2 regions of the Steroidobacter sp. genome follow, and region 1 is predicted to be linked to the other one. Evidence: riboswitches for the same ligand, from Rfam matches in the RefSeq annotation. Region 1 holds a riboswitch; the other holds the start of a gene.
The links. Region 1 has a riboswitch for thiamine pyrophosphate ahead of VGD45_RS28190 (TonB-dependent receptor). Riboswitches for the same ligand answer to the same signal wherever they lie in the genome.

Region 1 (4,427 bases):
TCGTACACCTTCGGCTCGGCGTCGCGATCGTCCGAATCCCACACCAGCGCCTTCATCTCGACCAGGTCGACCATGCCCTTGAAGTTGTCTTCCGAGCCGATCGGCAGCTGCACCGGCAGCGGACGCGCGCCGAGGCGCTTCTTGATCATGTCCACGCAGCGCAGGAAGTTCGCGCCGCTGCGGTCCATCTTGTTGACGTAGCAAATACGCGGCACGCCGTAGTTGTCGGCGAGACGCCAGTTCGTTTCAGACTGCGGCTCCACGCCGGCGACGCCGTCGAACACGACGACCGCGCCGTCGAGCACGCGCAGCGAGCGGTTCACTTCGATGGTGAAGTCGACGTGACCCGGAGTGTCGATGACGTTGATCTTCTTCTTGCGCCAGAAGGTCGACACCGCGGCCGACTGAATGGTGATGCCGCGCTTCTGTTCCTGCTCGAGGTAGTCCGTGGTGGTGGACGACTTCAAGTCCTTGGTGTCGTGAACGTCGACGATGGTGTGCTTGCGGCCCGTGTAATACAGGATGCGTTCGGTGGTCGTGGTCTTACCGGCGTCGACGTGGGCGATGATGCCGATGTTTCGAATATCGGCAAGGGCTGTAGTACGGGGCATGTCTGATTTCCGTTACAAGGTCAGTGCGCAGCTAGGTTGTGGGTCATTTGGGCGGGCGCGGATTCTATCGGAAAACCGCGCAAATGCAGTTACCCAGGCCGCTCCCGACCGGGGCGCCCAGGCGAAGGGCGCGCATTCTACCCGAAACTTCGGCCGAAGTCTTTGTAAGGAAAGAAATTTTTCCGGCGGTTGCCGGGAATTTCCGGGTGTCCGGCTGAGGGCGGGCCGTAGGCAACCGCCTCATTGAGGGCCGGAACGGGCTGCGGAGCCCGCCCAAGTCGCTGTCGGTAGGAGTTTTTCTGGCGAAAAGGGCGGGTCGGCCGGGGCTCGGACCTGGGCTTCAGGCCTGGATGTCGGCCTCGTACACGATCACGGCGTCGCCGACGATGCGGACCGACTGCGCCACCTTGCCCGAGGACTCGACCTCGACCTGAACCATGCCGGGCCGACGCATCCACATGCCTTGGCGGCCCTGGAACACGACGCGACCGTCCTTCGGCTCCAGCAGGCCCTGATTGACCAGATACACGCCGAGCATGCCGTGCGCGTTACCGCTGACCGCATCCTCGCGAATCCCGAGCGCAGGAACAAACATGCGCGACTCGGTGCCGATGACGCCGTCGTTCTCGACGAGCGCGAATACGAAATAACCCTCCGCGCCGACGTGCGAGGTGAGACGCGCCAGCTCCTCGAAATCCGGCTTGATGGAGCCAAGCAGATCGTTGGATTTCAGGCCGACCAGCAGGCGCGAGCCGCCCTTGGTCAGCACCTGCAAAGGACAATCGACATGCAGGCTCGGGCTGGAGATGCCGAGCGCGTTCAACACCTGGCGGCGGTGATGCTCCGGAATGACAGGCCCCAGCGACGGCGGATTCTGCGTGATGGCGATGCGCAGGTCGCCGTCCACCTCGGTGACTTCGATTTCGACGATGCCCGCGCCCGTGCGCTGCCGCAGCTTGCCCACCGGCTTGCCATCTTTCTTCGCGCGCACGTATTGCGCGGCGACGGTGGCGTGACCGACGAACGGCACTTCATGGCGCGGCGTGAAGAATCTCACCTGCATGTCGTGATCGCCGGATTCGGCTTCCAGCACGAAGGCGGTCTCGCCGTTCACTTCGGTGGCGATGGTCTGCATCTGCTCGTCCGACAGCTCATCCGCGTCCAGCACCACGATGGCGGGGTTACCGGTAAAGCGCGTGCGAGTGAACGCGTCGACGTGGAACAGCCGGCAATGTCGGTTGGGCATGGTGTTGCAGCCAGGAAAAAACAAAGCGCTCTTATAGCGCTAGATGCGATTGGTGCCTAGCTGCCCGTCGAACTTGCGACCGGCCTGGAAGTCTGCTGCGAGGTAGCCGGCAAAAGTCGCGCCTTTTGACGGCGGCAACGGAGCCGCTGTCCGAAAAAGGGCCGTAGGCCGCTTTTTCCAATGAAACAGTGAGTGGCGCTCTCTGTTACAATCGTGTCCGCCTTAGGGGTGGCCCTGACTGGGGCCTGAGATGCCGACCGCCCAGCGCTGCTGGTGCTCATCGGCGGACCCGTTGAACCTGATCCGGTTAGTACCGGCGTAGGGAGCAGGTCGTGACTCGCCTTCCGTTCATTTCCCGTACTGCTTCTTTTCTCGCCCGTGCCCGGATCTTCCACCGTGAGGATCTGGCAATGTCTGCTGATAAATATAATGACTCGGGGAGCCGCACCCGCGCGGCCGTGACTCTGGCATTCACCGCGCTCGGCGCGACAACGGCCATGGCCGCTGACGACAACCTTATCGAAGAGGTGGTCGTCACCGCGACACTGCGTCAGCAATCTCTGGCCGAAGCGCCGGTCAGCGTAACTGTGCTCGATCAGCAAACGTTGCGCGATGCCGGCCGCCAGCATTTCGAAGATGTGCTCATATCCGTGCCGAATCTGACTTATGCCGGCGGCACATCGCGGCCACGTTTTCTCCAAATACGCGGTATCGGTGAGCGCGAGGAATATCAGGGCGCGCCGAATCCTTCCGTGGGTTTCCTGATCGACGGCATCGATTTCAGCGGCATGGGCATGCCTGCGACTTTGTTCGACGTCGACCGCATTGAAGTGCTGCGTGGTCCGCAAGGTTTGCACTATGGCGCCAACGCGCTCGGCGGTCTCATCGTCATGCGCGGCCGCGATCCCGAAGACGAGTTTGGTTTTTCCACCGAAGCGTCGTATGGCGAATATAACAGCCGCTCCCTCGGTGCGGTCGCGACCGGTCCTGTGGAGTCATTGAACTCCGCATGGCGCGTTGCCGTTCAAAACTTTCGCAGTGACGGTTTCCGTGACGATGTTTATCTCGGGCGCGACGACACCATGGATCGTGATGAGCTCACCGCACGCGCCAAGTGGCGTTGGCAGCCGAGCGAGAGCACTACGGTCGATCTGACTTGGCTGCACGCCGATCTCGACAACGGCTACGACGCATGGTCGATCGACAACACACGCACTTCACTTGCCGATCGACCCGGCAAGGATGCGCAGAAGTCAGACGGCGCGGCGCTTCGCGTCGATACTTCGGCGGGCCAGCTCGGACGACTGACGGTGACGGCGACGCTGTCCGATAGCGAAACCGACTACAGCTTCGATTCCGATTGGGGCAACGCGGAGAGCTGGGCGCCGTACACCTACGATTATTTCGATCGCCAGCAGCGGGATCGTCGCGGTCGCAGTCTCGAAGCGCGCCTCACGTCCGACTCGGCCGCGTCCCCGCACGGACTGACGTGGGTCGTGGGTGTTTACGTGCTCGACGTCGATGAGCAACTCGATTCGACTTCGGTCGGCGTCTATGTCGACCCGTTCTTCCCTGACTGGTCCGGCTCCATCGACAAGCGAGTGCTGAGCGACTACGACGCGCAGAACCTCGCTGCGTACGCGCAGGTCGAAGCGCCGTTCAACGATCGCTGGGGCTGGTCGTTCGGCTTGCGAGGCGAGCAGCGTGATGCCGATTACAGCGATCGTCGCACCGGCGATTCGCTGACTGGCATCGATGAGTCCGCGAAGGACTCCATGTGGGGCGGACAAGCCACGTTGTACTTCGATCAGCGCGAACATTTGCGTTGGTTCGCCACTGTGTCGCGTGGCTACAAGGCCGGCGGTTTCAATCTTGGCGAGGGCGCCGCCATCAAGACTCAGTTCCTGCCCGAGTACCTGGTCGGCCTCGATGTCGGTATGAAAGGCGAGTGGCTCCAGGGCCGGCTGTATGCGGACGTGACCGCCTTTTATATGAAGCGCACCGACATGCAGATCGCCGTCAGCCAGCAGCTGGTCCCTGGCGATCCGAGCAGTTATCTGTTCTACACGGACAACGCTTCCGGCGGTCGTAACCTGGGCATCGAGAGCAGCGTGCGCTGGCATGCGACCGATCAGCTCGAGCTGGGCGGCGCCCTGGGCTTGCTACGGACTCGCTACTCCGGGTTCCGTCCTGACGGCGTTCAGGATGTCAGCGATCGCGATCAGGCGTACGCGCCCGAGTATCTGGCGTCGGTGAACGCCACATGGCGTCATCCGCAGGGTTGGATGGCGAGGGTCGATGTCGTAGCCAGCGATAATTACTACTTCGATGTGCCCGATCTCGATCCGAACAAGAACAACTATCGGTCGAACGCGTACTCGCTGACGCATCTCAAAGCTGGATACGAGGCCGATCGCTGGGCCGTGTACGCCTGGGGCCGCAATGTATTCGACGAGGACTATTTCACCCGAGGTTTTTACTTCGGCAACGAGCCGCCCGATTTCGCCAACAAGCGCTACACGCAGCTCGGCGAGCCGCGGCAATTCGGCGTCACTTTCCGTTGGGAGTTC
Region 2 (4,427 bases), on a different contig from region 1:
CCAGCATGCCGCCGGCGAACCACGAGCAGCTTTGCGGACCGAACCCCTGCCCCTGCTCGAACACTTCGACGGCGATGCCGCGCTCGGCGAGTTCGACGGCGCACGTCAGACCTGCGATGCCCGCGCCGACAATCGTGACCCTCACGGCGATCAGCTCGCGCTCGGATTGATGTAGATCTCGCCTTGCTCCCTGAACTTTTGCGCCATCTCGGTCATGCCCGATTCGCGCGCGGCAGCCTGCACCTCATGCGAGATGCGCATCGAGCAGAACTTCGGACCGCACATCGAACAGAAGTGCGCGAGCTTGTGCGCCTCGCGAGGCATGGTTTCGTCATGGAAGGCGCAAGCCGTGTCGGGATCCAGCGAGAGGTTGAACTGATCCTCCCAGCGGAAATCGAAGCGTGCGCGCGAGATCGCATCGTCTCGATCACGCGCGCCTGGGTGCCCCTTGGCCAGGTCAGCCGCATGCGCGGCGATCTTGTATGTGATGACGCCGGTTTTGACGTCGTCCCGATTCGGCAGGCCGAGATGTTCTTTCGGCGTGACGTAGCAAAGCATGGCGGTCCCGAACCAGCCGATCATGGCCGCGCCAATTGCCGATGTGATGTGATCGTATCCAGGCGCGATATCGGTCGTGAGCGGGCCGAGCGTATAGAACGGCGCCTCCGAACAGTGCTTGAGCTGTTCGTCCATGTTTTCTTTGATCTTGTGCATGGGCACGTGACCCGGCCCCTCGATCATCACCTGGCAATCGCGGCTCCAGGCGATCTTCGTCAGCTCGCCGAGCGTGCGCAGTTCTGCGAACTGCGCGGCATCGTTCGCGTCCGCGATGGAGCCCGGGCGCAGACCGTCGCCGAGAGAGAAGCTCACGTCGTACGCTCGGCAGATCTCGCAGATTTCCTCGAAATGCTCGTAGAGAAAACTTTCTTTGTGATGCGCGAGACACCACTTGGCCATGATCGAGCCGCCGCGCGACACGATCCCGGTCACCCTGTTCGCTGTCAGCGGGATATATTGCAAGCGAACTCCGGCATGGATCGTAAAGTAATCCACACCCTGCTCAGCCTGCTCGATCAAAGTATCGCGGAAGATTTCCCACGTCAGCGCTTCCGCCACGCCATCCACTTTCTCGAGCGCCTGATAAATCGGCACGGTGCCGATGGGAACCGGCGCGTTCCTCAGAATCCACTCGCGAATGTTATGTATGTTCCGGCCCGTCGACAGATCCATCACGGTGTCCGCGCCCCAACGGATCGCCCACACCATTTTGTCGACCTCTTCCGCCATACTGGACGTCACGGCGGAGTTGCCGATGTTGGCATTGATCTTCACCAGGAAATTGCGGCCGATGATCATCGGCTCGGATTCGGGGTGATTGATGTTCGCGGGGATGATGGCGCGACCCGCCGCGATCTCCGCGCGCACGAATTCCGGCGTCACATACTCCGGCACATTCGCACCCCACGAATTGCCGTCGCGAGCGCCCGCTTGCCCGGTTCGCGCGCGGCCCACGTTTTCTCGAATCGCGACGAACTCCATCTCCGGCGTGATGATGCCCGCGCGCGCATACGCCAACTGCGTCACCGCCGCGCCTGCCTTGGCTCTCAACGGAGCATGCCTAATTGGAAAATCCGCGCTCAGCGCCTCGACGCGGCGCTCGACATCGTTCCTCTCATGAATCCATTTTTCGCGGATTCGCGGCAGACCTTGCTCGATATGAATCTTGACGCGCGGATCCGTGTAAGGCCCTGAAGAATCGTAAACAACCACATCCGGCTCACGCGCCGACGGATGCAACGTGATTGCGCGCATCGGCACCTTGATATCAGGATGCAATACGCCAGTTTCGTGGATCTTGCGGGAAGCAGGCAGCGCGGCCGTGCTGACGGGTACCGCTTTGGCGTTCATCCGATTCTCCCTTGCAATCGTTCATGGGAGATCCAGAGACACGCCGGGGTACGAAGCAACGCATACGCGACGTCGTTGACGACTATGTATCGCTACGCGATTGGCCTTTCCTACGCCAGTATGACCTGGATCAGGTTCAAGGGTCGTCATACCGCGCCAAGCGCCAATGACCTCTCAGCCCCTATAGGGGCTCCCCTAGCGAGTGCGACGTTAACGTTTCCGGGTGACGCGCGTCAATGTTTGCGAGAACCCCTGAATCGCGCGCCATGGATTGCACGCCGAAGTTCCACTTAGGTTGCGCGCTGCCTTCGCTTTGCGACGGACCTCTCAAAATCCGTTGGGGGCCGACCGTAAATTTTCCGGGTGCGGCTGCCGATGCAGAGCAACACACGGCTCACCATCCGACATGCTGAAGAAAATCGCCATATCTGAAGTTCGAACCGGGATGTTCGTGGCTTCGGTCGACGGACCGTGGCTGAAGCACAATTTGTGGAAGACCCGTTTCCTGGTCAAAGACGGAGACATGCTCGCGCGCCTGAAGAGCTCGGGCGTGGAACAGATCTGGATCGATCTTTCCAAGGGCATGGACGTCGCGCCTCCGAAGGACAGCCGCCCTGCTTCAGTCGCGGCGCCAGCGCCCGAGTCCGCGCCGACGCAGAGAAAGCGCGGCGGCTCGATGGCGGACGAGTTGGATAACGCAAGTCAGGTGCTGAAACGTTCCAAAGAAGCGGTGACTTCGCTGTTCAACGAAGCGCGCATGGGGAACGCCGTGAACACCGGCGACTGCGCGCCGCTGGTCAACGACATCGTCGACTCGGTCGATCACAACGCGAACGCGCTGGTCAGCCTGTGCCGTCTGAAGACGGCGGACGAATACACCTATATGCATTCGGTATCGGTGTGCGCATTGATGGTGTCGCTCGGCCGGCAACTCGGCCTCGACGACGACACGGTGCGCGACGCCGGCATGGCCGGTCTGCTGCACGACCTGGGCAAGGCCGTCATGCCCCAAGACATCATCAACAAACCGGGCAAGCTCACCGACGAAGAATTCACCATCATCAAATCGCATCCGGTGCGCGGCTATGAAATGCTGCTCGAGAGCGGCGTCGACAATGAGCGGGTGCTCGACGTGGCCCGCCATCATCACGAGCGCATGGACGGCAAGGGCTATCCGGACTTTCTGCCCGCCGACAAGATTTCGTTGATCGCGCGCATGAGCGCGGTGTGCGACGTGTACGACGCCGTGACGTCAGATCGTCCGTATAAAGCAGGCTGGGATCCGGCCGAGTCGGTCTCGAAAATGGCGTCCTGGGAAGGCCATTTCGATCCGAAGGTGTTGCAGACCTTCATCAAGACCATCGGCATCTATCCGGTCGGCTCGCTGGTGCGCATGGCGTCCGGCAAACTGGGCGTGGTCGTCGAACAAAACGCGGCCAAGCTCACCGCGCCCAAGGTGAAGCTGTTCTTCTCCACCAAGTCGGGCATGCCGTTCGAGCCCAAGCTGATCGATCTGATGGATCCGCTCGTCAACGATCGCATCGTCGCCCGCGAACCGCCGGAGAACTGGAGCTTCGGCTATCTCAACGATCTGTGGGCGAACCACATTACGTGATTTGAACCTAAGCCGCCGCAGCCTCGGCGCGGCGTGCGTCTGGCAACCAGATGGCGAGTAAGCCGAGCAGCGGCAGAAATGCGCTGAGGCGGTAGACCATTTCGATCCCATAAACATCCGCCAGATGCCCGAACGAGGCTGCCGCCAGGCCGCCCACGCCGAACGAAAAGCCGAACATCATTCCTGACACCATGCCGACGCGCGAGGGCATCAACTCTTGCGCGAACACCACGATTGCCGGAAACGCTGAGGCGATGGTCAAGCCGATGAGCACGGTGAGCGCTTCGGTCCATGCCAGGTCGACGAAGGGCAACAGCAGCGTGAATGGGATCGCGCCCAATACCGAAAACCGGATCACGTTCCTGCGGCCGAAGCGATCGCCCCAGTAGCCGCCGGCGAGCGTGCCAACCGCAAGCGCTCCGAGAAACAGGAACAGATGCACCTGCGCCTCGACCACGCTCAGCTGAAAACGCTCGATGAGATAGAACGTGTAGTAGTTGGTCAGGCTCGCCACATACGCGTACTTGGAAAAAATCAACACCAGCAGAATGGTCATGCCCTTGGCGACGTGCCCACGTGGAGCGGCGGCCTGCGACTTGTGCGGCGTGCGCAGTCGCTGCAGGCGAGGCAATCCGTGATGTTTGTACCAGACACCGACGTTCCACAGGATGGCCGTCGATACCAGCGTCAGCAGCGCGAAAGCCACGAGGCTCGACTGCCCCCACTTCACGACGATCAGCGCTGCAAACAACGGTCCGATGGCCTGACCGGCGTTGCCGCCCAGCTGAAACAACGACTGCGCAAGGGAATGACGATTACCTGCCGCCATGCGGGCGACACGGGACGATTCGGGATGAAACACGCTCGAGCCCATGCCGAGCATCATCCCGCCGATCATCAGCCA

Region 2: another riboswitch for thiamine pyrophosphate. It lies ahead of thiC (phosphomethylpyrimidine synthase ThiC); the one in region 1 lies ahead of VGD45_RS28190 (TonB-dependent receptor).

The regions. Positions count from the first base shown of each region.
Region 1 covers NZ_DASWTF010000048.1:231,692-236,118, reverse strand. The annotation lists gene fusA (elongation factor G) at 1-611, opposite strand, end outside; gene VGD45_RS28195 (PhzF family phenazine biosynthesis isomerase) at 952-1,857, opposite strand; TPP riboswitch at 2,072-2,200, shown strand; gene VGD45_RS28190 (TonB-dependent receptor) at 2,268-4,427, shown strand, end outside.
Region 2 covers NZ_DASWTF010000002.1:262,463-266,889, forward strand. The annotation lists gene thiO (glycine oxidase ThiO) at 1-145, opposite strand, end outside; gene thiC (phosphomethylpyrimidine synthase ThiC) at 151-1,908, opposite strand; TPP riboswitch at 1,998-2,115, opposite strand; gene VGD45_RS01260 (HD-GYP domain-containing protein) at 2,354-3,523, shown strand; gene VGD45_RS01265 (MFS transporter) at 3,531-4,427, opposite strand, start outside.